DNA from 2 places in the Aliamphritea ceti genome. Region 2 is predicted to be linked to the other one. Evidence: riboswitches for the same ligand, from Rfam matches in the RefSeq annotation. Region 2 holds a riboswitch; the other holds the start of a gene.
The links. Region 2 has a riboswitch for thiamine pyrophosphate ahead of thiC (phosphomethylpyrimidine synthase ThiC). Riboswitches for the same ligand answer to the same signal wherever they lie in the genome.

Region 1: it holds a riboswitch for thiamine pyrophosphate, as region 2 does, so the genes downstream of both, thiD (bifunctional hydroxymethylpyrimidine kinase/phosphomethylpyrimidine kinase) here and thiC (phosphomethylpyrimidine synthase ThiC) in region 2, are expected to answer to the same signal.

The regions. Positions count from the first base shown of each region.
Region 1 is NZ_AP025282.1:3,035,247-3,051,206, forward strand. It holds gene OCU49_RS13940 (MFS transporter) at 1-297, shown strand, start outside; gene OCU49_RS13945 (electron transfer flavoprotein subunit beta/FixA family protein) at 357-1,103, shown strand; gene OCU49_RS13950 (electron transfer flavoprotein subunit alpha/FixB family protein) at 1,103-2,044, shown strand; gene argE (acetylornithine deacetylase) at 2,532-3,710, shown strand; gene OCU49_RS13960 (APC family permease) at 3,842-5,269, shown strand; gene OCU49_RS13965 (LysR family transcriptional regulator) at 5,351-6,262, opposite strand; gene OCU49_RS13970 (VOC family protein) at 6,397-6,837, shown strand; gene OCU49_RS13975 (alkene reductase) at 6,921-8,021, shown strand; gene OCU49_RS13980 (substrate-binding periplasmic protein) at 8,235-9,101, shown strand; gene OCU49_RS13985 (FecCD family ABC transporter permease) at 9,125-10,153, opposite strand; gene OCU49_RS13990 (ABC transporter substrate-binding protein) at 10,158-11,114, opposite strand; gene OCU49_RS13995 (ABC transporter ATP-binding protein) at 11,059-11,889, opposite strand; cobalamin riboswitch at 12,066-12,267, opposite strand; TPP riboswitch at 12,478-12,593, shown strand; gene thiD (bifunctional hydroxymethylpyrimidine kinase/phosphomethylpyrimidine kinase) at 12,660-13,484, shown strand; gene OCU49_RS14005 (ABC transporter ATP-binding protein) at 13,484-14,254, shown strand; gene OCU49_RS14010 (ABC transporter permease) at 14,247-15,092, shown strand; gene OCU49_RS14015 (ABC transporter substrate-binding protein) at 15,114-15,960, shown strand, end outside.
Region 2 is NZ_AP025282.1:1,396,316-1,412,275, forward strand. It holds gene OCU49_RS06410 (ApeI family dehydratase) at 1-373, shown strand, start outside; gene OCU49_RS06415 (glycosyltransferase family 2 protein) at 366-1,118, shown strand; gene OCU49_RS06420 (lysophospholipid acyltransferase family protein) at 1,128-2,057, shown strand; gene OCU49_RS06425 (acyl-CoA thioesterase) at 2,097-2,498, shown strand; gene OCU49_RS06430 (outer membrane lipoprotein carrier protein LolA) at 2,498-3,061, shown strand; gene OCU49_RS06435 (MMPL family transporter) at 3,065-5,386, shown strand; gene OCU49_RS06440 (NAD(P)/FAD-dependent oxidoreductase) at 5,434-6,696, shown strand; gene OCU49_RS06445 (DUF3261 domain-containing protein) at 6,686-7,264, shown strand; gene OCU49_RS06450 (beta-ketoacyl-[acyl-carrier-protein] synthase family protein) at 7,266-8,462, shown strand; gene OCU49_RS06455 (hotdog family protein) at 8,462-8,908, shown strand; gene OCU49_RS06460 (3-ketoacyl-ACP reductase FabG2) at 8,908-9,633, shown strand; gene OCU49_RS06465 (beta-ketoacyl-ACP synthase) at 9,633-10,859, shown strand; gene rarD (EamA family transporter RarD) at 10,938-11,840, opposite strand; gene OCU49_RS06475 (hypothetical protein) at 11,830-12,846, opposite strand; gene OCU49_RS06480 (Lrp/AsnC family transcriptional regulator) at 13,013-13,477, shown strand; TPP riboswitch at 14,110-14,216, shown strand; gene thiC (phosphomethylpyrimidine synthase ThiC) at 14,552-15,960, shown strand, end outside.

The DNA.
Region 1 (15,960 bases), 1.6 Mb from region 2:
GCAGCTGCATGCTGCCTGTACTTCGGCCTTTGGAGCTTCCTGCTGCCATATCTGGTAGGTGCCTGTGCAGCCGTTGACAGCTCTGGCCGCACCCTGGCAATGGGTAACGCAGCCATCGGTGCAGGTCTAGCCTTTGGTCCATTCATTGCAGCCAGCCTGATCGGAGAAAACGGTTACGGCATTCTGGCGGGCGTTGCAACAGCCTTTGTTGCAGTTGGCTTCCTGCTAATACTGCCGTTGCTAAAAGCATTAGGTAACACAGCTGAACCAACAGCTAGCAGCCAACCAATCAATTAATTTCAGAGCCGCACCGGCTCATCACCGGTGCGAGGTTATACCTGCAAGGAAATCTGATTATGAAAATTATTGTCCCCGTTAAACGGGTAATTGACCCAAATGTCAAAGTCCGGGTCATGACAGATAACTCAGATGTAGATCTGAGTAATGTAAAAATGGCCCTCAATCCATTCTGTGAAATAGCTGTAGAAGCCGCCATTCAGCTGAAAGAAAAGCAGCAGGCAGAAGAAATCATCGTTGTTTCTATCGGCGCTAAAGAATGTCAGGAACAGCTTCGTACCGCCCTGGCACTGGGCGCAGACCGGGCTATTCACATTAATGCAACGCCAGAAAACAGCTTGGATGTAGCTAAACTACTCAAAGCTGTCGTGGATCAGGAACAACCTGGCCTGGTAATACTCGGAAAACAGTCTGTTGACGCTGATAACAATCAAACCGGCCAAATGCTTGCAGCTCTTACAGATATGCCTCAGGCAGCCTTCGCCTCAGAAATAGACCTGCAGGCGGACACTGTAACCGTCAACTGCGAAATCGATGACGGCATTCAGGTACTGAATCTGGACTTACCCGCACTAATCACCACCGACCTACGCCTTAACGAACCCCGTTATGCTTCCCTGCCGAACATCATGAAAGCCAAGCGTAAACCGCTAACTGAAACCGATGCTGCAAGCTTAGGCGTTAATTTTAAAAACTCACTAAAAACCCTGCGAGTGGATTCCCCTACAGAACGACAGGCCGGTATTAAAGTGACATCAGCGAAAGAACTGCTCGATAAACTCACCCATGAAGCGAAGGTAATCTGATGACAATTCTGGTTATAGCGGAACATGACAATAACGAACTAAAACCCGCAACCCTGCATGCAGTAAGCGCCGCCTGTGACATTGCCGCAACACATGGTGCTGAAATCCAGTTGCTCGTTGCAGGTTATCAGTGCACAGCGGTTTCAGAAACAGCGTCAACTATCAGTGGTATTCACCAGGTAATCTGTGCTGATCAGCCAGAATATGCACAACAATTGGCAGAGAATATCAGCAAGCTGATCGTCGCCCTGGCCAGTGATTACAGCCATATCATTGCGGCAGCTACCAGCCAGGCAAAATCTACGTTACCGCAAGTGGCTGCGCTACTGGATGTAACTCAGATTTCAGACATTAATCAGGTTATCAGTGCGGATACTTATCAACGTCCAATCTATGCAGGTAACGCCCTGGCAACCGTTCAAAGCAATGAGAAAACTCAGGTAATCACGGTCAGAACGACCGGTTTCCCTGCCGCACAAAATGATGGTCAGGCTAACATCAGCAGCACTGATTTATGTTTCAGCACCAATAAAATACGCTTTATCGAAAACCGCCTGTCGCACTCAGAGCGACCAGAACTTACCTCCGCCCGCATAGTCATCTCAGGTGGCCGTGGCATGGGTAGTAAGGAGAACTTTGCCTTACTGGACCCTCTGGCGGACAAGCTGGGGGCCGCTATAGGAGCGTCCCGTGCAGCGGTTGATGCCGGATATGTTCCAAACGATATGCAGGTAGGTCAAACCGGGAAAATAGTTGCACCTGAGCTCTATATTGCCGTCGGTATATCCGGAGCAATTCAGCATCTGGCAGGGATGAAAGATTCCAAAACAATTGTCGCGATTAATACAGATGAAGAAGCACCTATTTTCTCAGTGGCAGACTATGGGCTGGTTGCGGACCTGTTTGAAGTCGTGTCAGAACTGACTTCAGAGCTTAAATGAGGACTTATGTGAGAGCCTACTTAAGAGCCCACCTAAGAACTTAACTTAAGAGCTCATCTAAGAACTTAACCTAAAAACTGATAACAGAACTGTCTCGGTTCCCAAATTGATCTAACCAGTCACACATCGAATACAAAACGCTCCGATATGCCTTTTGGATGATTTAGCGTATTCATCTGTCGGACATTTTAAGGCATATCTTTTTGGCAAAGGTACACCCGTACCTTTGCCGTTTTTTTTGCAATTCCTACACCGATTTATCCCACACATTCATTCTAAATAAGTTTTTTTGATCCAAATCAAAAAATAAAAATATTTTAATGATGAAGAACAAGCGCATATTCTGAAATTATCGTCAGCTGGCCATTGCTCCCCAGCACTGCAACTGTTCTTCACGGCGCAGTTTCAGTTGGTCATCCGGCGACATGAAAATAATGGCAAGCGCAACAGCGCACTGCCGGATAATAACAAAGCTTCAGGAATCAACATGGCTCATACCACCCTGCAACTGCTGAAAGATCTGATCAGCTTCGATACCACCAGCTGTAATTCCAATCTGGAGCTGATGGCCTATGTGCAGGAATTCCTGAACAGCAACAGTGTAGACAGCCAGCTCATTTATGATGAAGCCGGCGGCAAAGCGAATCTTTACGCGACTATCGCCGGTTCGGGCAAAAACCAGCAACAGGTTGCCACTAAAGCTGGCGTAATGCTGTCCGGCCATACGGATACTGTTCCGGTCACCGGTCAAAACTGGACCTGTGAGCCTTACCAGCTAAGCGAAGCTAATGGCCGCTACTACGGCCGTGGCACCAGTGATATGAAAACCTTCATAGCATCAGCACTGGCAGCAGTACCTGCAATGCAGGCAGCTGACCTGCAGCTGCCGATTCACCTGGCATTCTCTTACGACGAAGAAATCGGCTGTGTTGGTGTACGTCGTATGATCGACACTCTGAAAAGCCACCCGGTTAAACCTGCAATTTGCATCATCGGTGAACCCACTGAAATGCAAGTTGTTACCGCGCACAAAGGCAAGTTGGCGGCAAAAGTCAGTGTCTACGGCAAAGAATGCCATTCCGGCATGGCACCATACGGTGTTAACGCCGTGAACTACGCCGCCCGCATGATTACCTGGCTGGAACAGCTGGCCCATGAAAAGCAAACTCTGGGCCCCTTTGAAGACGGCTACGACATTTCTTACACCACAGTACATACAGGTGTTGTGCATGGCGGCACCGTTGTAAATATCGTGCCTAATTTATGCGAGTTCATTTTTGAATTCCGCAACGTTGCTGCAGAAGATCCCCGCGGTCTGCTCGAACGCCTGCAAGGTTATGCCGACAAACTGACTGAAGAAATGCGCACTGTTGATTCGGATTGCCGCATTGAAATCAATATCACGACCGAATACCCAGGGTTAAGTACCGCCAGCGATAGCGAAGTAATTGCCTTCGTTAAAAACCTTGCCCAGCCGCTGGCAAAAAAACATATCAACTTCGGCACCGAAGGTGGCCTGTTCAGCAAAGCTCTGGGCATTCCAACCGTCGTCTGCGGCCCGGGCAGCATGGATCAGGGCCACAAGCCGGATGAATTTATTCATATTGATCAAATTAACCAGTGCGATGCCTTCATGGACCGCTTGATTACCCAGCTAAGCGCATGAGTCGCCAGCCAGGTTTTAACAAGATGCGCACATCGCAAATTGTGGAGGAAGTCTTACCCGTTGTACCGTCCGGTCTTATACTTGAATAAGACCAACCTGATATCAAAAATATAATAAACCAGGAGTAAAAAATGTCTGACAATTCTACCTACGCCTCAGGCGGCGCTGATGCTTCCCAGAGAAGTGCCAGCAAGGGGTTCAGCAGAGTTCTCGGTTTAGGCTCACTATTAGCCGTTGCCGTTGGTCTGGTTGTATCCCAGGGTGTTATGGTTCTGATGCTACAGGGTGCTGGCATCGCGGGTCTGGGCTTTATTGTCCCACTGGCCATCGGTTATATTCTGGCCCTGACCTATGTCTATTCATTCTCTGAACTATCACTGATGATTCCCCGTGCGGGCAGTCTCAGTAGTTATACTGAGGTGGCTATTGGCCATTTCCCCGCTATTCTTGCGGTCTTCTCCGGCTATGTCGTGGTGGCAATGTTTGCCCTTTCGGCTGAGCTGTTACTGGTCGACTTTATTATCGACAAAATTTATCCGGGTGCTTTCCCGCAGTACACCGTAGGCTTTGGCTTACTGGCTATCTTTACCGCACTGAACCTGATGGGCATTGATGTATTTGCCAAGCTACAGTCAGTACTTGCGTTTGTCATGGTTGTTGTTTTGCTGGTACTTGGCCTGACAGCAGTATCCGGTTTTGCTAATCCACAGCCTGCTGATATTGATCTGACATCTACCTGGAACCCATTGGGTGCAGAAGTAATTACACTGGTTGCACTGGCAATCTGGGGTTACGTAGGCGCGGAATTTGTTTGCCCGCTGGTGGAAGAATCCAAAAATCCTGAGCGTAACATTCCTCGTTCTATGATTATCGGCGTTACCGTTATTTTCGGTACTATCGCTATCTACTGTCTGGGTGCCCTGCTGTACATTCCAGCAGATGACCTGGCGGGTTCTCCGTTACCACATTACGACTACTTCAAAGCAGTATTCGGCGATGTAGGTTTAACTTTCCTGGCCGTTGCAGCTGTTACTGCCACCTGTTCTACGGTTAACACTTCCCTGGCTGCTATTCCACGTATGCTTTACGGTATGGCACAAAATGGCCAGGCGTTCCCACAGTTCAAAAAACTGACTAAAACGACTAAAACCCCTTGGGTTGCGGTGGTATTTGTTGCTGCTGTAACGGGCATTCCAATGCTGGTAATGGGTGACAACCCGGATGCCATTGGTCTGTTACTAATCTCCGCTGCTATTGCATGGTTGCTGGCTTACATCATTACCCACATTAACGTTATCGCACTGCGTAAACGCTACCCGGATATGAAACGCCCTTATAAGACACCTTTCTACCCGCTGCCACAGATTATCGGTATTGCAGGTATGATCTACGCGGTGATCTACGCATCACCGGCTCCTGAACTGAGTAATCAGATCTTCGGAGCAGCTGGTGCTGTGCTGGCTATCGTATCGGTGATTGGTGTGTTTTGGGTGAAAGTGGTGATGAAGAAAAACCTCTTCGAGCCTGAACCTATTGAAAAAGCACTGGACGCTGAATAACAGCTCTGGTCTGACTTAGTAACACCAAAAAAGGCAGTGAATTCACTGCCTTTTTTTATGGAATACCAATTACCAAATCTATTACTGCTCACACATAAAGTCAGTTAAGAAATCACTGAATGCCTGGACCTGACGTGGCATGTAACGACGTTGCGGATAGACTATCTGTAAACCAACGGATTCATCATCCTGCTGACTCAGACCTGCCGTAAAGTCTTCCAGTAAAGGTATCAGCCGACCGGTACTGATATCCTTACAAACATCCCAGTAAGACTTCAGCACAATGCCCATTCCCTGAAGCGCCCACTGACGTACAAGCGCGCCATCATTACCGGTCATAACAGGTGTTATATGCATCGCTGTTTCCTGCCCTTCAATCACGAAGAACCAGACATTCCTTACTTCTCCAGACGGCGCCATAACAATACAGTCGTGTGTCTCGAGGTCAGCAGGATGTTTTGGCTTGCCTCTGTGCTGTAAATATTCAGGAGACGCACACAACAGTCGGCGGTTTGACACCAGTGGACGTGCAATCAGACTGCTGTCTGGCAGGTTGCCTATTCTGATGCCCAGATCAAAGCCTCTCTGCGCCAGATTCATGATGCCATCGTCCAGATGCAGCGAAACCTGAACCTTAGGATACTGACGTACAAACTTCGCCAATGCTTCAGCTATAAACTGACGGCCGAAATCAGATGGTGCAGTGACAGCCAAACGGCCACTTAACTCCGCTGCCTCATCCTTTAAGACAGCTTCTGCTATGTGCAGCTCTTCAACTATGCGTAAACATGACTGATAAAAACGCTCTCCTGACGGAGTCAGGCCAATGCTACGGGTACTGCGATGTAAAAGACGGGTTTCGTACCTGGCCTCCAGGCTGTTAATTCTGGCAGTCATTGCTGCCGGTGATAAGCCCACCTGCCGACCTGCAGCCGCTAAACCACCCGCTTTAACTACTTCAACAAACAACTCTACGTCATCAAGTTTCGCCATAAAAGTACGGACCTTTGACTTACCATTATTCACATTAAGTGAATTATCATTTCACATTGACACCAATTATCAAAATATTCTGCAAAGCTTAGCCTGTCACTATTCAGTCAACACAACCCCATACAGGCCAACACATGAAACTGAATCACGCGTTACTGTCATGCATGAACATAGCTGCCATGGAAGACTTCTTTACCCGGATTATGGGTTTCACCGACGGACCACGCCCGCCATTTCCATTCGAGGGAAGCTGGCTATATAGCGACAACCTGCCAGTACTTCATCTGGTCAGTTCATCTACATCGGCAGTATCACAGCAACAATATCTGCAACCAGTGAAACCGCTTAACGACCTCACTGTGTTGTCATCAGACTGTGCAGGCCAGCAATTAATTGACCATCTGGCTTTTCAGGGCGACGACTATAACGCGCTGATACAACGCCTTGATCAGCATCAGGCAACCTACTTTGAACGCACCGTTCCACTGAGTAATGAACATCAGGTTTTCATTGTCGGGCCTGAGCAACTCAAGCTGGAAATTCTTTTCAGTCAGAACAAAACACCATTGCCCTGAAAATCCGTGAGCAAACACCATGACTGCAACTTCAGCAGTCGCCACCACATTCAAAATCACCAGCCGTTAACCAAGGAATACACATGTCAGATCTGAACCTTCAAAGTCAGGGCCGCATCGGCCAGACAAGCACAGCTAACCGAATCGTCATGGCGCCCATGACCCGAGCCCGCACCACTCAACCCGGCGATATTCCCAATGCCCTGATGGCTGAGTATTACGCACAGCGTGCCAGCGCCGGACTGATCATTTCAGAAGCTACTCAAATTTCACCCCAGGGCCAGGGATATTCCTATACCCCAGGTATATTTTCAGAAGCACATTTACAAGGCTGGAAACTGGTGACAGAAGCAGTGCACCAGGCTGAAGGTAAAATTTTCTCCCAGTTATGGCATGTTGGCCGCATGTCCCATGAATCTTTCCATACCGACGGAAAACCCGTCGCACCTTCAGCTATCGAACCCATGGCTCAGGTATGGATAGTTGATGAAAATGGTGAAGGACAAATGCTCGATTGCCCAACACCCCGGGCCCTCAACTTGCCAGAAATCAGACATATTATTGCGGACTACCGGCAAGCAGCCAGTAACGCTATTAATGCAGGCTTTGATGGTGTTGAAATACATGCAGCCAACGGCTATCTGATTGACCAGTTTATGCGCCGCAGCTCGAACACCCGCACTGATAACTACGGCGGCTCAATCGAAAATCGTATCCGCTTTGCCTGTGAAGTTACCGCTGCAGTCTGTGAAACAATCGGCGCTGAAAAAGTAGGTATCCGGCTGGCGCCATTTATTACCCAGCGCGGCATGAACGACAGCGAAGCCATTGAAGCGATTCTGCAGGCGGCACGCTACTTCAACGATCTAGGCATTGCTTACATTCATCTGGCAGAAGCTGACTGGGAAGATGCGCCTGTTGTAACCGACAGCTTTCGTCATATTCTCCGGGATGTGTTTGATGGTGCCATTATTGTTGCCGGTAATTTTACCCAGGCAAGCGGCGAACAGCTGATTCAAAGCGGCATGGCTGATTACATAGCCTACGGACGTAAGTTCATTACCAACCCCGATCTGCCGCGACGTTTCGCCGAAAACCTGCCTTTGGAATGCCTTAAAGATAAGAGCAACCTGTTTGGTGGAACAGCAATCGGCTATACCGATTACCCTGCACTCCCTGACTAAGCAAATACTCAAGTCAATTGCACAACAGCATGACACAGCGCCAACTCAGGATGCCTGAAGGTATCCTGAGTAACTACGGTACTTTTTACTAAATTGATAATATTTGGGGATGTAATTACCTATGGATTTCCGTAGTATCTACTTAATACGAAAGGGAATTCTCAGAAAACATAGACGAAGGATCAGCAGCTTTTCTGTCATAAGGCTTATTGCATGTTCGGACGTATCGTCGGAATACCCTTACCCTCCGGTAAGTATCACAATTTAATCAGCCCAGCTATCAAAGCGATTACCGCCGTGCTGACTCTGTGCTTACCAGTGCACATCCAGGCGGCATCCGCTCCGGCTAATCTGGAACTGATTACTGAAGACTTCCCACCGTTACAAATCCAGCTGAATAATCAGCCAAAAGGCTATGTTGTAGAATTTATTCAAGCACTGGTAAAAGAAGCCGCGCAACAACAGCCAATGGTAATAAAGGAAGTACACTTCGTCCCCTGGCGGCGGGCAATCAAAATGTCTCAGGACGGACCGAATAAACTGTTTTTTTCAATTTCACGCAACCAACAGCGCGAAAGTAAATATCACTGGATCGGCCCTGTATCACCCTATGAAGTCGTGGTCTATAAACATAAAGACGGCCCGACTCTGGTACCTACCAAACTCGATCAGCTAAAACCTTATCGGGTTGCAGTACAGGCCGGAGGCAGTCTGGACACTTACTTTACCGAGCAAGACTTCACCCCAGTAAGAGTCTCCTATACTCGCCAAACTATCAAAATGCTCCGTGCTAATCACATCGATTACGCACCACAAGTAAACAGCTTTCTCTATCGTATTGAAGAATTTGGCTACAACCCTGATGATTTCATACCGGTAATGAAAGTCGATGATCTTTCGAAGCAGTTATGGCTTGCTGCCAGCCCGGAGACACCACTGGAAGTCGTACATGCCCTGCAGGCTGCATATATAAAACTGTCTGAGATAAACCTGTTAGATGATCTGATAAGTATATATACGCCAAACAGCCCGGTGATGCTGGAATATAGATTACAAAAACGGCTGAAAAACCAGTTCTGAATTCTCAGTACTCAGGTACGCAGCTAGCGACGCGCTAACAAATAGCAAAAATAACTGCCACCTACTGCTCCAGTGATGATGCCAATCGGCAATTCCTGCGGCGCCAGTAATATGCGTGCCACTATATCTACACCTAACATAAAGCCAGCGCCTGCCAGCGCACATAACGGCAGTAAAATACGGTTATCGCCACCCACAAAAGTGCGCATAATATGTGGCACAACTAAACCAACAAAACCAATCGTCCCGGTAAGAGACACGATAATACTTGTCACCAAAGTCGCCAGTAAGAGAACCGTTACTCGCACCCTGTTAACTGAGATGCCCAGAGCAGCCGCGCTCTCCTGCCCCATCATCAGTGCATTCAAATTACGCGCCTGCCAGATAAGTAGAATCAGCCCTGCAGAAATCACCGCCACCGGAATCGGTAACAAATCCCAACGCGCTCTCCCCAAGCCACCTAGCATCCAGAAGACTACTGCTTGCGCAGCCCGCTGATCACCCAGAAAAATAAGCGCATTCGTACCGGCCATGAGTAAAAAGGAAATCGCTACCCCGGCAAGCACCATACGATCAGGTCGCTGATTTTCAGGACGACGGATTAACAGCAATAACAGAAAGAAAGATAACAATCCGCCGGCAAAGCTAAATACTGGCATGGTGTAAGCACCAATCACTAAACCTATGTGGGAAATAACCAACACAGCACCCAGTGAAGCACCGGAAGAAACACCCAATAGAAAAGGATCAGTCAGTGGGTTACGGGTAGCGGCCTGCAAAGCAGCTCCGGCAACAGCTAAACCTGCACCAGCCAGCATCGCCAATATTACCCGTGGCACCCGTAGCTCATTAATAATGACAGCCTGAGAGCGGCGCCAGTCAGGCTCGATCATAGTGCCAAGCCAATCCGGACTAATGCCATGTAGCAGAATGCCCAGCACTTGTGCCGGGCTAATCTGGCTAACACCTATCATGATGCCAGCCAGCGAAAACACCAGGATAATCAGCAGCAGAACACTGCCAGTCAACCGTGGACTGTAGGTATGACTCAAAAGTTTAACGTCCGGTCAGATACATCTTCTCAGCCAGTTTCTCGACTGCCTGAACATTCAGTGGGCCCGGGGTAATTTCACCGTATTCAAGCGGCAAAAAGCGATCATTCTTCACAGCGTCCAGCGTAGAAAGTACCGGATGGCTCTTAATAAATTCCCATGAACCTTTCCAGCCGCCTTGCTGATAATCAACCAGAATAAAGAAATCAGGCTCAGCATCCATAACCGCTTCAATGCCTACTTTGCCCCAGCTGGTATCAATATTATCCATCACATTTTCACCACCAGCCGCACGGATCAGCGCAGTTGGCATGCCAAAACGGCCAGACGTGAAGATCTTGTCTTCACCGGAGTCATACAGGAATACTTTTACTGGCGGCTTCCCTTCAGTGTTATCAGCTACTGTCTGCAAGCGGGACTTCCAGCCATCAACCAGCGTTTCGGCTTTTTCCTTTACGCCAAACACAGCGCCAAGGCGCAGCACGTCTTTATACAGCAGATCCATAGAAGCATCCGGACCTGACTTAGTCAGATGCACACATGATTCCGTCAACTCGAGAACAGGTACACCTAATTCTCCCAGACTCTGCGGCGTCAGTTCACCGTCGGTGCGCATGCCGTAGTTCCAACCGGCAAAAAACAAATCTGGATCTGCACTAAGAACGTTTTCAGTGGTCGGGTTCTTTGGTGCTAATTCCGGAATATCACCGCGTTCACGATCATATTCAGGGGAGGTTTTATACCAACCGGTAATCCCGGTCAGGCCTGCAACGCTTTTCTGAATACCCAGTGCAAATGCCATCTGACTCATATTCTGATCATGAATCACTGCCCGCTGTGGTGCAGCATCAAAAGTAACTGTACGACCACAACTATCAACGGTAACAGGGAAATCAGATGCCTGACTAAGCGGCGCCAGACTGGCAAGGAGGACTGCTGAACTGAACATTAGAGCGCGCATGTGCTTGTTCCTTCTTCTTTTTTGTGCAAGAAAAAAAGGGGAGCGAGGTGGCATAAAACGACCACTGCTCCCAAGGGTTAGAGTAGGTATTGGCACTCACGGCAAAAACTTTTTCGAATAACTCTGGGGTCAGTACTGTTTGAGGGCTACCCTCTCCCACTAACCGCCCCTGCTGCATGACTAGCACCCGATCGCAATAACGCGCCGCCAGTGGGAAATCATGCAGAGACACTAAACTGCTGACCGGTAACTTTCGTAATAACTGCATCAGACTGAGCTGATGCTCAATGTCCAGATGATTACAGGGCTCATCGAGCACCAGTAACTGCGGTTGCTGCACCAGTGCCCGACAGATCATCACGCGCTTACGCTCACCGCCTGACAGCTCACTGATATCCCGATCCAGATAACGGCTTAAATGAAACTGCCTGACAGCATCATTAATCACCTGCTCTGCATCCGGATCATTACCGGTAAACCAGTGCTGGTGCGGCGTACGGCCTGTCGCAATCACCGAACGAACACTCAGCTGAAAATCAGCGGGCATTTCCTGCGTTACAGCAGCAACCTGCAGCGCCCGTTGCCGATCTGTAAGGTCACGGACATTCCGACCATTCAGACAGACAGATCCGGCATATTGGCGCAAAGCACCAAACAGGCAGCGCAGCAGAGTCGTTTTACCGGCACCGTTAGGCCCCAGCACTCCGACAACTTCGCCAGGACGCATACTGAAACTGACATCATCGAGCAGCAAACGCTGTTGATCGCCAGACACAGTCAAGTCCTTAACCTGCAGCAGATCAGCCACGGCTTTAACTACCGGTTATTCCGGAAGGATATTGTGTAATTTCGAATTGTCTTTGCCATGTGTAACCTATGTTCACACACGGACAAGCTTGCCCAGGAAAAAAAGCTAAAAAGCTTTTTGCCCAGAACCGCCCACCGCGATTGTATAAGGGTAATCAACAGGCTGGTTTCCGGGCTTAACAGTTGGCAGATGCCGGCGATCAACCCTTCCCAAGCATTTGCTCAGTGGTATTGCTGATCGCTAAACTGTAATTACCGTTGCGGGGGCAGCGCCGGAGTTACACCGGCTTCCCAATTATCAGCCGAACATAAAATGTTCGGCTGCACCTGTCGCGTACAGAATTAGTTGGCCAGCATATTATTTAGGAAATCAGAGAAACACAACCCCTGTTTACGGATATTTTTTCACCGGCCTGAACGGTCCTTTACACCGCCCTGCTTTAGACCAAAGCCTGATCCAGCGCTGACAATGCCGCAAACACTCATGCTTTAGGCGTGCACACATAGATAACAATAAGTTTCATTTGTCTTTGTATATCCAACTCTCTATCATCGCTCAATACAGTCGGGGAACCAGATTTCTGGTTGAGATTGCACACGTTTACTCACGCGTGTTGAACCCGTAGAACCTGATCCAGTTAATTGGCGTAGGAAATCTGTGAACATCGCTTACAGCTATTCTTCTCACTGCCCTGTTTTGGATCTATCCGTTGTTAACGCCAAACGCAGGAAAGCCCCATGTCGCAGTCACCCAACACCCCTATCGTCCTTAGCGTAGCTGGCTCAGACAGCGGCGGCGGTGCTGGTATTCAGGCAGACATCAAAGCAATTTCCGCAACCGGCAGTTATGCCTGCACAGTCATTACCGCACTGACAGCTCAAAACACCCGTGGTGTATCCGGCGTAATGGCTGTTCCCGGAGACTTCATTGAACAGCAGTTCGAAGCAATTTTCAGTGATATCCAAGTAGATGCCGTCAAAATCGGCATGCTTGGCGATTCAGCCACTATCAGCACTGTTGCTGCAGCTATCCGCAAATATAAGCCTGAATACGTGGTGTTAGATCCGGTGATGGTCGCGACCAGTGGCGATGTTTTACTTGCTGCTGAAGCAACTGACACCCTGATAAACGAACTGATACCACTTGCGGACGTTATCACGCCTAACTTGCCCGAAGCGCAGGCATTACTGGCAGCCCGCCCGGCTCTCAATACCACTGACATGAACGAGACCGAAGCACAGTGTAAGCAATTGCTAAGCTACGGCTGTCAATCAGTATTAATTAAAGGCGGTCATCAGGAAGCAGACACAAGTACTGACTTCTGGCTCGGCAGTGAAGGTTTACGCACCTACAGCAGTCAGCGTATAGACACTAAGAACACCCACGGCACAGGCTGTACGCTATCCGCCAGCATTGCGTCTTTTCTGGCACAGGGCTACCCAATGGCCGAAGCAATTCAACAAGCTAAAAACTATATTCAGGCAGCCATCGAACATGCCGACACCCTAAAAATTGGCGAAGGCTCTGGCCCGGTACACCACTTTTACCGTCAGGCTCTGTAATGACCGCCACTGAGATAAACATTCGTCAGCTTAGCCTGCAGTACGAGCATGCACCGACACCTGTTTTTAAAGATCTTGATCTGCGATTACCCGCAGGACAGTGGACTTGCCTGCTAGGCAGCAGTGGCTGTGGCAAAACCAGCCTGCTAAGAATGCTGGCGGGTCTGATTGAACCTCAACATCACAGCCATGGTAAAATTACCGATCAGCAAGGCCAGCCTCTGGATGGTCGAATCGCTTATATGGCCCAGCAGGATTTACTACTGCCATGGCTCAAAGTACGTGACAATGTTTGTCTGCAAGCCCGTCTTAGCAAGGGCAAACCTTCCGCTGAGGATTACGCCCGTGCAGATCAGCTATTAGTTCAGCTCGGTCTGGAAGACAGCCTTCATCTGTTACCTGATGCCCTGTCTGGCGGAATGCGCCAGCGAGTCGCACTGGCCCGCACTTTAATGCAGGACACTCCGGTTGTACTGATGGATGAACCCTTTAGCGCGCTGGATGCTGTGACCCGTCACCGTTTACAAGCCCTGGCATTTAAAGCCCTTGAAGGCCGTACGGTTCTACTTATTACTCACGACCCTCAGGAAGCCCTTCGGCTTGGTCAGCACGTTTGGTTGTTTCAGCAACGTCAGCTTAAGGCTGCCACGACACCCAATACTCCCGTTCCCAGATCTGTCGATGCGGAACTTGGTGAATACCAGCACCGCTTGTTAGCCGCGTTACAGGCTGCAGATGAGCAGTTCAGCATGGAGACGGCCGATGAATAAGCCAGTAACGCCGGCAGATACTAAAACGCCGGTTACACTCAGCCCCGATCTGCAGCGCAATAAGCACCGAAATTCGGGCCGTCGACAGATTCTGTTTCGCCTCACTGTTACCACTCTGGTTTTACTTGGCCTGTGGCAAGCAATCGTCGTTATCTTTGCCATGCCGCCGTTCATCCTGCCATCACCTTTTTTGGTATTCGATAAGCTCATCAGCAATCCTGAACTGCTCTGGGATCACAGTCTGATAACGCTGACTGAAATAGTCTTAGGTCTGTTTCTTGGTCTGTTTATGGGCATAGGGCTGGCCTTGCAGATGCTGCTTTTTAACCCGGTACGCCGCTGGTTATTACCCGTTCTGATTGCCAGTCAGGCAATTCCTGTTTTTGCCCTCGCACCTATTCTGATGCTCTGGTTTGGCTATGGTATGGCCTCAAAAGTAATCATGGCTGCACTGATTATCTTCTTTCCGGTAACTACTACCTGCTTTGACGGTCTGCGTCATACACCTACTGGCTATCTTGACCTGGCCACAACCATGCGCGCCAGCCGCTGGCGCCAGCTCTGGCATATTCGTCTACCAGCTGCCCTGCCTACTTTGGCATCAGGTATTCGGGTTGCCGTTGTAGTTGCGCCTATTGGAGCAGTTGTCGGTGAATGGGTAGGTTCTGCCGGAGGTTTGGGCTATCTGATGCTACAAGCTAACGCACGAATGCAGATTGCCGACATGTTCGCGGCACTGTTTATCCTCGCGATATTTTCCATCCTGCTGTACTACAGCACGGACCAGTTACTTAAAAAAGCCATTCCCTGGTATCGGGAAAAGCCACACAACATCTGAAATGAAACAACGGAAACCGTTATGAAAAAAATTCTCGCTTTTGCCTTGATTATGTTCAGCCAGCAAGCGCTGGCTGAAAAAGTCACTCTTATGCTGGACTGGTTTGTTAACCCGGACCACGGCCCAATTATCGTTGCTCAGCAGCAAGGTCTGTTTAAAGCACAGGGGCTGGATATCGAAATCACCGAACCTGCTGATCCAAGCACCCCGCCTAAGCTGGTTGCTGCCGGTAAATTCGATCTGGCGGTAACCTACCAGCCACAGCTTATCCGTGACGTGGTGGAAGACCTGCCTCTGAGCCGGGTATCTACGCTGATTGCTACCCCACTGAATACAGTGATGGTACTTAAAGACAACGGCTACAACACACTGGCTGACCTGAAAGGTAAGAAAATCGGCTACGCCTTCGACGGCGGCCTGGTTGATGCTACGGTCGGTACTATGCTGAGCAAAAACGGCATCAGCATCGACGACGTTGAACTGATCAACGTCGGCTGGTCCCTGTCTGCTTCACTGGCAACTGGCAAGGTAGATGCCATCTACGGCGGCTACCGTAACTTCGAAATGCATCAGCTGAGCATGGAAGGTTTTGAAGGCAAAGGCTTCTACGTAGAAGAAGAAGGTATTCCGCCATACGACGAACTGGTTGTAGTGGCAAACAGCAACAAGATCGACAAAGACATGCTGCGCAAATTCAACCGCGCCCTGGAACTGGCAACTCAATACACAGTTAACCACCCGGATGAAGCATGGGACCTGTTCAAGTCTTACGGCGACGGTAATAAGCTGGACACTGAACTGAACCGCCGTGCATGGAAAGACACCCTGGTTCGTTTCGCCCTGCGCCCACAAGCGGCTGATCTGGGCC
Region 2 (15,960 bases):
TTTGGATAACCTTAATGCTTTGTTTGTCTCTGAGCCCCAAAAGTGGCCATTGCTGTTGAGTGAGAAGTTAAACGAAACTGTAGAGCTTGAATGTTTCATACCGGCAGATACCGAGTATTTTGATGGGCATTTTGCGGAGCACCCTATTTTACCGGGGGTGGTTCAGGTGCACTGGGCTGAAGCATTCGGTCGGCAATATTACTCAATAGAAGGTCGTTTCATCCGTTTAGAAGTAATTAAGTTTCAGCAAGTAATTACACCTGAGATGGTGGTTCTTCTTCTGTTGGATTATAGCCCGGAAAAACAGAAACTAAGTTTCAAGTATATGTCCTCAAAAGGTGTGCATTCCAGTGGCAGGATTTGTTTTGAATAAGACTGACTTTCAGCCAGCGTTTTTGATTCCTGTTTACAATCATGAGCATGCTATTACTGACACGTTAGAGAAAGCATTAGAGTACGAGCTTCCGGTTTTACTTGTTGATGACGGCAGTGATGACGCTTGCCGTCTTAAGTTGATAGAGTTGGCTGAACGTCATTCAGGCAAAGCGATACTAATTCGGTTAGCAGAGAATTCGGGCAAAGGCGCAGCTATTAAAGCAGGTATCAGGCATTTACAGCAAAATGGCTTCACCCATGCAATTCAAATCGATGCTGATGGACAGCATGATGTTGCGGATTTACCTAAGTTTATGAAAGCGGCAGAACAAAGGTCAGAAACACTTATTATTGGTTATCCGCAATATGATGAGTCAGTTCCCAAGACACGTTTATATGCACGGTATTTAACGCATGTATGGGTGTGGATAAATACTCTGTCTTTTGCGATTAAGGACTCAATGTGTGGTTTTCGCCTCTATCCTCTGGCTGCATTGGTGACACAGTTGGATGAAGAGCGCTGCGGTGACCGTATGGATTTTGATACAGAAGTTCTGGTCCGCTGGGTCTGGCGGGGCGGTAAAGTTACTAATGTGCCAGTGAATGTGCGTTACCCTCTTGATGGTGTTTCTCATTTTAATGTTTTCCGAGATAACGTTTTGATATCTTTAATGCACAGTCGTTTATTTTTGGGCATGTTAGTGCGTTCTCCTAACCTTATTTGGCGTAAAGTCCGTGGTTAAGAGGTCCTTATGTCAGAAATGAGCAGGCATTGGTCACGGGTAGGTGAGGCAGGTACTGTGGCCGGTATGCGCATATTGCTATTTATCTATATTTTGTTTGGCCGTGTGGGATTCCGAGCGGTGCTCTGGCCCGTCATGGCTTATTATTATCTGGTACACGCAAAAGCGCGGCAGCACTCTGCTGAATATCTGGCAAGGGTAAAACCTTTTTTATCTTCGCAGCAGGCACGTGAACTTACCTCATTTAAACATTTTCTGGCTTTTGGAGAGGCGTTGCTGGACAAACTGATTGTCTGGATGGGGCGAATAAGTGATGACAACGTTGAATTTGCGACGCCTGATGCTTTTGCGCATTTAGATACTGGTCAGAGAGGGGGGATTATAATTGTCTCCCATCTTGGTAATTCGGAGATATGTAATGCATTGGCGCATCAGGCCAGAGACGTTCGTTTGACGATTCTGGTGCATACCCGGCATGCGGTGAAATTTAATTCAGTGCTTAAAAAGCTCAATACCAGTAACCGAATTGAATTATTACAGGTTACCGAAATGTCACCTGCAACAGCGATGCTGTTATCCGAACGTATTGATGCTGGTGAATATGTAGTGATTGCTGGAGATCGGGTACCGGTGAACAACCCGGGCAGAACTTCAACAGTGACTTTTCTCGGAGAAAGTGCTGACTTACCTCAGGGCGCTTTTATTTTAGCTGCGTTGTTACGTTGTCCGGTACATCTTTTGTTCTGTTTGAAGCAACAAGGTACCTACCATTTATATTTAGAAATATTCGCTGAACGGTTGAAGCTTCCCCGCAAGGAGCGGCAAGCGGAGCTTGATAAGTATGTACAGCAATATGCACAGCGGTTAGAACATTATTGTATAAAGGCACCGCTGCAATGGTTTAATTTTTACCCTTTCTGGGGTGAAAGAAATACATAAGCTGGACGTTATTACAGTGCTATTAAGGTGTTGTTGAGTATGGAAACAGAAGTCGTTATTGAAGTGCCGTTTCATGATGTGGATAGTATGCATGTCGCGTGGCATGGTCATTATGCGAAGTATTTGGAAGTCGCCCGTTGTGCCTTATTAGATAAAATTGCATATAACTATATCGAAATGGAGGCTTCGGGGTATGCCTGGCCGGTTATCGATATGCGTATTCGTTATGCACAGCCTTTGAGGTTTCAGCAGAAGGTTTGTGTCAGAGCAAAATTAGTTGAGTGGGAAAATCGCTTAAAGGTCGATTACGTAATTGTCGATCAGGAAAGTGGGAGGCGCTTAACTAAGGCTTTTACCGTACAAGTAGCGGTGGGCTTAGCTGATGGTGAAATGCAGTATGCATCGCCTGCGGTACTATTAGAAAAACTTGGGAAAGAATAATGAAATTTGTGTCATTTATCTTTTTTTGTTTGCTTTCAGTGACCTGCGGGGCTGATGTTCTTACATACCAGCAATTGGCAAAATTAACGCAGGCGTCAGACAGTCTGACAGGTGAATTTGAACAAGATAAGTATTTAGCACTTTTGGATGCAAGTTTAAAATCAACTGGCCGTTTTTCTTACTTGCGAAATCAGCAGATCAACTGGTTAACAGAAAGCCCTGTTCAGAATGAATTGGTTATAACTCCTGAACGTCTGGTAAATCGTCAGCAAGGGCAAGAACTTATGAGTCTTGACTTAGCGTCTAATCCTGCAGGGGTTGTGCTTGGTGACATTTTGTTTGCGGTTTTAACGGCCGAATGGCCAAAACTGAAAGCTTTATTTCGTTTACAGGGTAAGGTGCAGGGGACTGACTGGCAGGCTGTTTTGGAACCCAGCGATCCCGCCATTGCACAGGTAATGTCCAAAGTTGAATTATCCGGTGATCATTTATTGCGGCAAATTGTACTGAACGAAGTGTCTGGTGATCGCACAACTATACGTTTTTTGAATCTTCAGCCGTAACCGATGTTAAAAACCAAGCTGGTATTTCTGTCTGACAACCTGCTACGTACTTTGGCATGTATTTGGTTGCTAATTATTCTTATCGTTGTGATGGGTGTCTGGCGTAAAGGGCTGAGCTTTGATTCCAGTATCATTTCATTATTACCCGCTTCGCAACAGAATCCAGCCGTCCAGTTAGCCACCGATAAAATGGCTGCTGAGTTCTCGCAGCGAATATTTTTACTAGTGTCTTCACAGGACGATCAGCTTGCACGAACTGCTGTAGCAGAAGCTGCAAATAGGTTTGCACAACAGGAAGGTGTTAGTGAATTAATCTGGAGGATTGGCTCCACAGAGTTAGGACGCTTTGATAATAATTATTTTGCTTACCGGTTTTCGATTTTGTCGTCTGACTTACGTCATGCTTTATTAGCAGCGGATTATGATTTCGTAGAAAATAAAGCACTACAAAAAGTTTACAGTCCGGTGAGCATTGCTGGCGGCAGTTTAATTGAAGATCCGTTTCGCTTATTTGCTGAGTTGAAAATTAATCAGAGCAGTGCTTTAAAACTTAAAGCCGAGGATGGTTTACTGCGAGTATCGTCGGCTGAACATCCGACGTATTTACTGATAATTACCTTGGCTAAGAGCCCGTTTGAACAGGCTCTTCAGAGTCAGGTACTTCAGGTTTTATCAGACTTAGATAATGTTCCCGGAGTGAGCATCGAAGCGTCTGGTATGTTATTACATGCTTCAGCAGGAACTGTTCAGGCGCGTAGTGAAATTCAAACAATTGGCTTGGGGTCACTTTTAAGCGTAGTGGTTTTGGTGCTATTGGTATTTCGTCGCTGGCAACCTTTGCTGCTAATGCTATTGCCTGTGACTGTTGGTTGCGTAGTTGCAGCCAGTGTCACTATGTTGGTGTTTACTAAGGTTCATTTAATTACGTTCGCCTTTGGTGCTGGGTTGGTTGGGGTATCTGTTGATTATGCATTACATTTTATTTGTGAGCGCAAATCTAAAGTTCCGGCGAAAACGACGTTAATAAAGTTATTACCTGGCTTGGTATTGGGATTGTTTTCCAGTGTCTTAGCGTATGCAGTACAAACACTAACTCCTTTTCCGGGGTTGCAGCAAATGGCGACTTTTTCTATCGCTGGCTTAATTGCTGCCTGGCTGACAGTGATTTTATGGCTGCCCCTTCTGACCAGCGATAACATTCGACAGCCAGCAGAAGCCAGCAAAAAACTGTCTTTATTGCGAAATACTTTTCCGCGTTTACAGCCTAAGCCCGGAATTATTTTTATGATGCTGGTGTTATTTGTAACGGCGTCATTAAGCGTCTTTAAGCATGAGGGTGTTGATGATGTGCGCTTGCTACAAACCTCTCCGCCGGCATTATTAGCGCAAGAACAGAGAGTTCAGACAATATTAGGTACGGCTAGTAGCTCACAGTTTTTATTAATACAGGCGGGTAACATTGAAGAGGCTTTGCAAAAAGAAGAGCGATTACAATCAACTTTAGAAAGTTTGATTAACAATGGCTATTTAAACGGGAGCCAGGGACTTTCAGATGTTATTCCGTCGGAACTGCGACAGCGCGAAAATTTACAGTTAGTGATGGATTTATATACAAGTAAACTTGAGGACTACCTGGGTCGTTTAGGACTGCCTTTGGCATTGGCTGCAAAGATAAGCAAGGAATTCTTTGAGTTGAATTCGCCGGTGTTAAGCTTCGATGAATGGATGCTCCTACCTGGAGAAAACCAGTGGAAGCCGTTGTTAATACAGCAGACCAGAGAGCAGGTTACTACGTTAATTCGTTTGCAGGGTTTATCTCCCCAAGGGCTAAGCAGACTAGAGAACTTCAGTGCTACAGATCCAAGTATCACATTTGTGGACCGGGTAGCTGATATATCAACTGTATTGGGAAAATACAGAACGCAGGTGAGTTATTGGTTGGCCGTTGCTTATTTAGTAATTTTCTTACTCTTGACGATACGTTATCGCACGCAGGTATGGTGTATTGTACTGCCACCTTTTATGGCGTCAGTTTTGACTATGGCACTGATTATAGAGCTGGAAGGAGGGGTTAATTTATTCCATCTGTTAGCTTTGGTCTTAGTTTTAGGGATTGGTTTGGATATGGGTATATTTTTAACTGAAACTCGGGGGGATTCATATACCTGGTTGGCAGTTACCCTTTCTTCTTTTACCAGCTTAATGGCATTTGGTTTACTGGCCCTGAGTCAGACGCCGGTGTTACATCATTTTGGCTTAACAGTGTTACTGGGATTAACGCTTGTCTGGTTATTAACTTTGTTGTTAAGGCCTCGTTTTTCATAAAACATTGCTTGCTGTAAGTGCATAAAGATTAGAATAAGGAAAATTACATGTCTGAACATCAGGGACGTCATGATGTGATTATTATCGGTGCCGGGCCTTCTGGTGCGGTTGCAGCAGCGCTACTGAATAAGCGCGGTTATAAAGTGTTAGTAATTGAAAAGAGCTATTTTCCCCGGTTTTCTATTGGCGAAAGTTTGTTACCTCAGTGTATGCAGTTTCTTGAGGATGCGGGTTTGTTGTCGGTGGTGGAACAGGCCGGCTTTCAGAGCAAGAATGGCGCGGCATTTAGCCGGGGAGATGAATATGATTATTTTGATTTTCGTGAAAAATTAACGCCAGGTTATGGGACAACATATCAGGTCAGACGTGATAAGTTTGATAAGTTACTGATTGATGAGGCTGAGGCGCAGGGGGTACAGGTAACGTACGGACATACAGTAACCGATTTCGAATTACATACTGATGGTGTGCTATTAACAGTTACTGATGAAGCATTATCTGAATACAGATTACAGGCTGATTTTGTGTTAGATGCCAGTGGCTTTGGGCGGGTGCTACCTAGGTTATTGGGTTTAGATAAGCCTTCAGCATTTGAGAGTAGGACGTCTGTTTTTACCCATGTTGAAGATCGAATTGATAATCAAAGTTTTGATCGGGAAAAAATTCTGATCAGTGTGCACCCTGAGAATCAACAAATTTGGTATTGGTTGATTCCGTTTTCGGATGGGCGTGCATCTGTTGGTGTAGTGACGCCTCCGGAAGTATTGGAAAATTTGTCTGGCAGTGATTTGGAAAAGCTGAAAACCTTGATAGGTGTTGCTGACTTTAAAGCTGATTTGCTTGGAGATGCTGTTTTTGATTCTGAGGTTGGCAAAATACAGGGCTATGCCTGTGATGTAGAGCAACTATATGGTGAACGTTTTGCCTTATTGGGGAATGCTGGTGAGTTTCTAGACCCGGTATTTTCATCAGGAGTAACGATTGCTTTAAAATCAGCTACTTTAGCAGTACAAACATTGGATCAGCACTTGTCCGGCCTTGAACCTGACTGGCAAGAACAGTTTGCTGACCCTTTACAGAAAGGCATTGATACTTTCCGGAATTTTGTTGAGGGTTGGTATGATGGACGGTTGCAAGATGTTATTTTCTCGGCAGAAAAAAATCCTGCTGTTAGTGAAATGATTAGCTCCATACTGGCAGGTTATGCATGGGATGATAAAAATCCGTTTGTAAAAAATCCTGCACGTCTCAGTGTGTTAGCTGAACTGTGTCGAAATGCTGAACGCGGAAAGCAGGCCGATGATAGATAGAAATACAGGGTTCGTAGCGGTAAGAACTCTAAGTACACTCGTAGTGGCAATATGTCTGTTGTTGTCTGGATGCAGCAGTTTTAATGACCGTGCTGCTGATTCGGGTTACCAGCCTGAGCTGTTGCTATTGTCTCCGCAAGACTCGCCGTTTACCGGTGTGCTTAAGCAGAAAGTTACTTTATCATTTCATGATATTGAACGATCATTTCTTGTTGTGACACGCTTAAATTCGGAAAAAATTGTCTTAGTGGTTTTGTTGCCCACAGGTCAGCAATTATTCCAGTTGATTTATGATGGCCAGAAATTACAGCATAAAGCGTCAGTGGTCGCTGATATTCCTACACGTGAGTTGTTAGCTATCATGCAGTTTTCTTTATGGCCGAAGGCATCCGTAAAACAGGCATATAGCATGGCTGACGAGTGGAAGCTTGGGTGGTCAGAAAAGGTCCGTGTTCTGAGCTTACGTCAAGAATTGTGGTTAAGCGTTGTTTTTGAGAGTAATCAGATACACATTGATAATTTGTTAGAGAATTATCAGGTTAAAATTGAAACGCTGGAGGCTCAGTAATATGAGAATTACTGCAGGTTCGAAGAAAACCTATCTGAATAAGATGGGCATTCTATGCGCTGCAGGTGGTTCCGCCGAAGAATTACGGATAGGCGTCAGTGAACAGAGCGATTATTTTAGTTTAAGTAATGCGTTTGGAACTGAAGTGAAACACCGATTAGGGGTCTGTCAGCAGGCGTTACCAAAAATACCTCTTAATGATGCAAAATGGCAGAGTCGTAATAATCAATTGGCATTGGCTGCCTTAATGCAAATTGAAGCGGATGTGAAGCTGGCAATAGAGCAATATGGTTCTGAACGCGTAGGTATTGTGATCGGTACAAGTACATCCGGAATTGCTGAAGGTGAAGCTGCTATAAGGGCTATACAGCAAGGGGAGGCTGCAGGAAACTATGATTACTGTGTTCAGGAGATGGGTGCAACTGCAGATTTTATTGCAGAGATATTGAACATAAACGGACCTGTATATGGTATATCAACGGCTTGCTCTTCGGGTGCTAAAGCTTTAACTAGTGCCCGGCGTTTACTACGCTCTGGTATTTGTGATGTTGTTATTGCTGGTGGCGTGGATTCTCTGTGCCGTTTAACGGTACAGGGTTTTAGTTCTCTTGATGCCGTGAGTTCTGAACGTTGTAATCCGTTCAGTAAAAATCGAAACGGTATTAACATCGGTGAAGGTGCTGCATTATTTATACTAAGTCGGACGCCTGAAGGTGTAGAGCTTTGCGGGGTGGGTGAAGGTTCTGATGCCCACCACATATCTGCGCCAGACCCTTCTGGTGAGGGGGCTATCAGAAGCATGACAGAGGCGTTAGAGGACGCTGAGCTTAAAGCTGCAGATATTAATTATGTGAATTTACATGGCACAGCGACTGCTTTGAATGACCAGATGGAAGCTAAGGCTATGCATAAGGTCTTTGGGTCGCAGACCCCCTGCAGTTCAACTAAGGCATTGACCGGACATACATTAGGCGCAGCCGGAGCTGTGGAAGCTGGCATTTGCTGGTTACTGCTGAATCCGGATAATACCTGTTCTCTGCCTGCGCATTGCTGGGATGGCGAATATGATCCTGAATTACCGAATATTAATCTTTTAAGCGTAACGGATGCTGCATTGATTACAGATATAAAGTATGTGATCAGTAATTCCTTTGCTTTTGGTGGGAATAATATTTCTTTGCTATTAGGAAGAGTCTGATGTCTGAATACAGCGTTGCTGAATTAGTGCCGCACTCTGGAAAAATGAGTCTATTGGATGAAATAGTCGCTTATGGTGACGATTGGTTGGAAGCACACGTCAATATACATTCCGGTGCGATGTTTGCTGATGAGTCTGGTGTACCTGGATGGGTTGGCATGGAGTATCTAGCGCAGGCGATTGGTGCTTATGCAGGGGTGCAGGAGCGGGCCGGTGGTAAAGTGCCGAAGTTAGGTTTTCTGCTGGGCAGCAGAAAATATGAATGTTCTACAGATAAGTTTTTACATGGGCAGACGCTGCTCATACGGGTAGAAAAAGAATTACAGGCGGAAAATGGCTTAAGCAGTTTTAATTGCCTGCTAAGTAGTGAAAATGTAACGGCTGAAGCACGGTTAAATGTGTTTCAGCCTGAAGATGCAGATGTGTTTTTAAAGGAAATGGCATAGTGAAGGGCAGAGTACTGGTTACTGGTTCAAGTAGAGGCATTGGACGAGGTATAGCAGAGCGGCTGATCGCTGATGGTTTCGAGCTGGTAATTCATTGCCACAGCAGTGTTGTTCAGGCGGAGGAGGTTGCTTCGATTGCTCGGGAGGTTGGTCAACAGGCTACTGTTTTGCAGTTTGATATTGCTGATCGGGAAGCTTGTCGTGAAACTATTGAAGCAGATATTGAGGCTAACGGTGCGTATTATGGCGTAGTTTGTAATGCCGGAGTTGCCAGAGATAATGCTTTTCCGGCTATACCGGGAGAAGACTGGGATTTAGTACTGAGAACTAATCTTGATGGTTTCTATAATGTGTTGCATCCGGCGATGATGCCGATGATTCGCAGAAGGAAGCCAGGCCGAATTGTAACCCTGTCTTCTGTTTCAGGTGAGATGGGTAACCGTGGGCAAGTGAACTACAGTGCTGCTAAAGCTGGTATTATCGGAGCGACTAAAGCATTAGCAGTAGAATTAGCCAAGCGAATGATTACAGTAAACTGTGTTGCTCCAGGGCTTATTGATACAGATATGATTAATGATGCACCGGTTGATGAAGCCTTGAAGATGATTCCAATGCAGCGTGTTGGCAGTATTGAAGAGGTAGCAGGTACGGTCAGTTTTTTGATGTCTGAAGATGCCGGTTATATTACCCGGCAGGTTATTTCTGTAAATGGCGGTATGTATTGATGAAGCGAGTAGTAGTAACAGGGATGGCTGGTTTCTCACCTTTAGGTGATAACTGGGACTCAATTCGAGAGCGTTTAAAAAATATGCAGACAGGGATTTGTCGCATGGACGACTGGGATAAATATGAAGGCCTGAATACTCGTTTGGCAGGGCCTGTAAAAGATTTTGAAATGCCCTCGCACTATAAGCGTAAAGCTTTGCGTAGTATGGGGCGGGTTGCTCAGTTAGCTGTCTTGAGTACTGAACGGGCGTTAGAGGATGCAGAATTATTAGGGACTGATGTTCTGACCAGTGGTAAGACAGGTGTGTCTTTTGGGTCTTCAGCAGGTGATTCAGTAGCTATCGGCGATTTCGGTAATATGCTGATAAATCATTCCAGTGACGGTTTAAATGCGAATTCTTATATTAAAATGATGGCACACACCTCGCCGGTAAATATCGGTGTTTATTTTGGTTTGAAGGGAAGGGTTTATACAACCTCGAGTGCCTGTACCTCAGGTAGTCAGGGAATCGGTTTAGCTTTTGAAACGATAAAATACGGCCAGCAAGATGTCATGATTAGTGGCGGCTGTGAAGGTTTGTGTGCAACACAAGCTGCGGTTTTTGATACCTTATATGCAACCAGTGTGCGAAATGATGCTCCTGATGAAACGCCACGACCTTTTGATCGTGACCGGGATGGACTGGTTATTGGTGAAGGTAGCGGTACTCTTATTCTCGAAGAACTGGAGCATGCGCTGGCACGTGGTGCAAAAATCTATGCGGAAGTGATTGGTTTTGGAACTAATTCAGACGGTAGTCATGTGACTCAGCCGTCGGCTGATACCATGGAGAAGGCTATTCGGCTTGCACTTAAAGATGCAGATATAGACGCTTCAGAAATCGGATATATTAGTGCGCATGGTACAGCGACTGCACGCGGGGATGTGGCCGAAAGTACAGCAACTGAAGCTGTATTTGGGAATACAGTACCAATCAGTTCAATGAAGAGCTTTACAGGCCATACGCTTGGAGCCTGTGGTGCATTAGAAGCTTGGGCAAGCATTGAAATGATGAATACCGGTTGGTTTCATGCCACAGCTAATTTACATAATCCTGATGATGAATGCGGAAATCTTGATTACATTATGCATGAGGGACGGCGTATAGAGACCGAATACGTGATGAGCAATAATTTTGCTTTTGGTGGTATAAACACCTCACTTATTTTTAAGCGTTGGCATTAATTGACAGTAAAGCTAAAAAGGCTAATCAGGGAACTGATTAGCCTTTTTTGTGTTTTGACTTATCCAGTATCGAATTCGCTAAGTAGCTGAAGGCTTATTTTGTCTTCGTCTGAGCAAACCTTCCCCAGTAAAGATAACCAATGCAAGCCAGATCATGGCGAATGTCACCAGGCGATTAGAGTCTAGTGTTTCACCAAAATAAAACACGGCGATCAGGAATGAAATGCTCGGTGCTATATATTGCATCAGACCAATATACAGCAGACTGAGTCGCTGAGTGGCCGAAGTGAAGCAGAGTAACGGTAAGCTGGTAACTATACCTGCAGCGAGTAATAATATGCTTAGTCCAGTACTGGCATTCAGCAGATATAGCTCGTTATGGTTAGCCAGCCAGATCATATAGCCCATCGCGAACGGAAAGAGTAAAAGTGTTTCCGTGAACAGCCCCAGAATAGAATCGACTGGAATTGTTTTTCGTAACAGCCCGTAAAAACCAAAACTGAATGCCAGACTTAGTGCTATCCAGGGGAGCTTGCCGAGTAGAACTAGCTGATAACCGACGGCGGCTAATGCCAGTAAGATAGCCAACCATTGTCCTATTCTTAACCGTTCGCCGAGAAAGATCATCCCCAGAAACACACTTACCAGTGGGTTAATATAATATCCAAGCGCTGCTTCTAATACTTGCTCTTGAGCAACGGCCCATATAAATACTAACCAGTTAGCTGAAACAATAAGGGCGGTCAGGGTGAGGCTCAGAAGCAGTTTAGGTTTTTTAAGCAGGCTAATAATGTCCTGGCAGCGTTTACTGATAAATAATATTGCTGCCAGAAATGCCAGTGACCAGACTATACGATGCGCAAGGATCTCCATGGCAGGTACACTGGCAATAGCGTGAAAATAAATTGGAAATACGCCCCACATGCCATAAGCGGCGAGGGCGAAGTAGAAGCCTTTCTTCTGTTCCTGTTCAGCGTGCACTGGAATCTCCGTCTGGCGCGGTTGGATGAACCACGTTGTGCATTAAATAACGTTGCTTGAATGTGTCACTGCAGGCTTTAAGCATGCGAGTCATAATTGCGATGAAAATCAGGCTGAATGCGAGTCGGGCCCAGAGAATTCCAGAAAGGTCAGCCCCTAGTGTCATTATCAGCAGAGTATCTTCAATGATGCTATGACACAATCCCAGTAAGCACAGAGCTGCAAAACAGTCTTGTGGTTCAATATTGCCGCTGCGAGCTTCCCTGATCAGCAAACCTCCGCCAAAAGATAATCCCAGTGTAATACCAATAATAGTAAGGGATGTTGCCTTAGGGCTGATTCCCAGGATTTTGAGAACAGGCTTTAGTAACCAAATCATTAAGCGTTCGATATGTAACCAGCGTAATAGCCGCAGTAGGCTGAGCAACACTGCAATTATGAGCAAAATCATAGCGAAGCTTTTTAACTGAGATATGCACCATGTCAGCAGGGTATCATCTGTTTGAGCGGGGGGCTGCCAGAGCAATTCAACTGGCTGCTGAAGCCAGTTACCCCAGCTATAAACATGATGCAGAATAATGCCAAGTATGAGAGCACTTATAATACGCAGCGACAATGCAATTGCCAGACGGACACCGGCCTGCTGAACAATTCGCACTTCGATGGGAAGACTGTGGGCGATTAGCATCATACTGCCGAGCACGGTTACCTGTGCAACTGTTAGCACCTGATCATCTGCCATCTGAAAGAAAATGATCATGCCACCGTAGACATTAGTGATCATAGTTGTCGTCCAGACAATGCCCATGTTCTCAGGTAAGCCGACCAGTACCATTAATGGCTCGAGCAATGCGCTGATATAGGGGATTGCGCCCATTTCTTCCAATATTTTAACGATGATTATAACGGGCAGAGTTAGTTTGAATAATAGAAAGAAGACGGCAAAAATCTCCTTTGCCAAGTCTGGTAACGTATTTTTCCAGAAGGAATACCATATCTTTTGCATTGTTTAACCTGTGACTGCGTGATGATGTAATCAGCGGATGCCTGCTTGAAAGATATATAGTGTAATTTAGGCTTGATTTTGATTATTTTCTATTTGTGTCTTAATGATTAATAATGTTTCTTGGTAACTCTTATTAAGATAACTTTATTAGCTTTTAAGAAAATTTATGGAACTTCAGTTAGATCGCATTGATCGGCAGATTCTTAATACTCTGCAAAGAAATAACCGTATCAGTAATCAGCAACTTGCTGAGGAAATAAGTTTGTCTCCTCCGGCTTGTCTGAAACGCGTGAAGCGTTTGCGTGAATCAGGCGTAATTGAAGCTGATGTGGCGATTCTCAGTACCCGGCTTTTGGGCAAGATGTTAAATATCATTGTGGAAGTGGAGATGATTCGGGATCAGGCAGACCTGGCAGATGCTTTTATGCGTAAGATGCAAAATGCTGGTGAAGTCACTCAGTGCTATCAGGTGACAGGGGAAGTCGACTTTCTGTTAGTTGTTATGGTGCCAGACATGCAGGCATATGAAGTTTTCGTACGACGTGATTTGTCCAACGATCCGTATTTGCGAAAATTCAGAACTCTGATATCAATGCGGCGTGATAAATTTACGACCCGAATTGATGTGTAGATGTATATTTCCAACAGACAAAAAAAGAGAGTACTCAGTTCCCCTTGAGTACTCTCTTCTGCTTGGCTTTCCCTGTTCCTTGCGGATTTTTAGCGGCATCCTGCCTACTTCCATGTATCCCTTTCCGCGTACCAGCCATCCTTTCTTCGATCCATGAAGCGTCTTGCTCCATAAAGCTTATTATGCGGATCGCAGAATAGATTTATATAGGAATAATTCTTAATTTTGATGTCAGAAAAAAGACAATAGAAATAACTGCTATAGAAAAGCAGTTGTAAGATAGAAAAGATGGAAAAAAAGAGAGCACTCAGTTCCCCCTAAGTACCCTCTTCGCGCTGGCATCCATTTTCCGTGCGGTAAATTTGCATCCTGCAATCATCCCTAACCCTGTCCGCAAGCTATGGCCTTCCTCGATTCGATCCCTGAAGTTTGATGATCCTGAAGCACATTATCCACGTTTGATTTTTTATAAATATAAGAAAAAGTCTTATTTTTGAGATGATTCTTGTAAGACTTTAGACGTAGATGTATTTGTAAGCGATACCTCCACTAGACTTTGTAGCGAGAGTTAGTTCCTTACATATAAGGGCATTGGGTGGACAGCGTTTACATGTCGCCATACACTAGCTGCAGTATCTTGGTCGGGGTGCCCTGAATGGGGCTGAGAGCTGTTCGATAGACAGTGACCCGCGAACCTGATCCGGTTAATACCGGCGTAGGAAATCGAGATGAACCGTCAGAACTATTTCCTTTTTTTGGGATTCATGCGGTTTAGCTCGTAATAGCTAACTGGATGATGAACTAACCTAAGCTGGCCCGTTAAGTGTTTTTCATAACGTATTTGATGGCAAAGCTCTTCGTTTATCGACCAAAGCCTCCTCGTCTTATTATTCCGTTATCAGTGTTATTACCACCAGGAAATGAGAATTTCACTTATAGAATTCTGTTCGCTGCCAAATGAGCCTGCAGATTTTTAAGTGAAAGTATTAATTTGATTCGTTATGACCTTCTTTCTATGGGAAGGGCAGACCGGTAGATCCGCAGAAAATAACGAGAATAACTAAAGGTAATACTATGACTGATTCCAATATTGCATTGAGCCGCAGCGCTCAGGTTGATGAAGCCTCTGTGCAGCCATTTCCAAAATCTCGCAAAGTATATGTTGAAGGCTCTCGCAGTGATATTCGTGTACCAATGCGGGAAATCTCGCTGGATCAGACGCCAACTGATATGGGTGGCGAACCTAATGAGCCTTTATACGTTTACGATACTTCCGGTCTGTATACTGATCCTGAAGCTGAAATTGACGTTCGTAAAGGCCTGAAGCCTGTACGTGCAAACTGGATCGCTGAGCGTAATGATACTGAGCAGCTTGCGGGTATGACATCTGAGTATGGCCGTGTACGCGAACAGGATCTGCGTCTTGACCATTTGCGTTTTGAACTGACGCGTAAGCCATTGCGTGCTAAAGAAGGCATGAATGTATCCCAGCTACATTATGCGCGTAAGGGGATTATCACTCCTGAAATGGAATACATCGCAATTCGCGAGAACATGAAGCTGGCTAAGGTTAAAGCTGAAGGTTCTATGGTTGATCAGCAGCATCCTGGCCATAGCTTCGGTGCTAAATTACCAGAAGAGATCACGCCTGAGTTCGTACGTAAAGAAGTAGCAGAAGGTCGTGCAATCATCCCTGCGAACATTAACCATCCTGAAGTAGAGCCAATGATTATCGGCCGTAACTTCCTGGTTAAAATCAACGGCAATATTGGTAACTCTGCTTTGACGTCTTCTATTGAAGAAGAAGTAGAAAAGATGACCTGGGGCATTCGCTGGGGTTCAGATACCATCATGGACCTGTCCACAGGTAAGAATATTCACGAAACCCGTGAATGGATTCTGCGTAACTCACCAGTACCAATCGGTACTGTGCCTATTTACCAGGCGCTGGAAAAAGTAAAAGGCGTTGCAGAAGATCTTAACTGGGAAGTATTCCGCGATACGCTGATTGAACAGGCCGAGCAGGGTGTGGATTATTTCACTATCCACGCAGGTGTATTACTGCGTTATGTGCCAATGACTGCTAAACGTATGACGGGTATCGTTTCCCGTGGCGGTTCTATCATGGCTAAATGGTGCCTGGCGCATCATGAAGAGAACTTCTTGTATACGCACTTCGAAGACATCTGCAAAATCTGTAAAGCGTACGATGTATCTTTCTCTCTGGGTGATGGCTTACGCCCAGGTTCTGTATACGATGCGAATGATGAAGCACAGTTTGCTGAATTGGAAACGCTGGGGGAACTGACTAAGATTGCCTGGGAGCATGACGTTCAGGTAATGATCGAAGGTCCGGGTCACGTGCCAATGCATATGATCAAAGAAAATATGGACAAGCAGCTGACTGAATGTCACGAAGCGCCTTTCTACACATTAGGGCCTCTGACGACTGATATCGCACCTGGCTATGACCACATTACGTC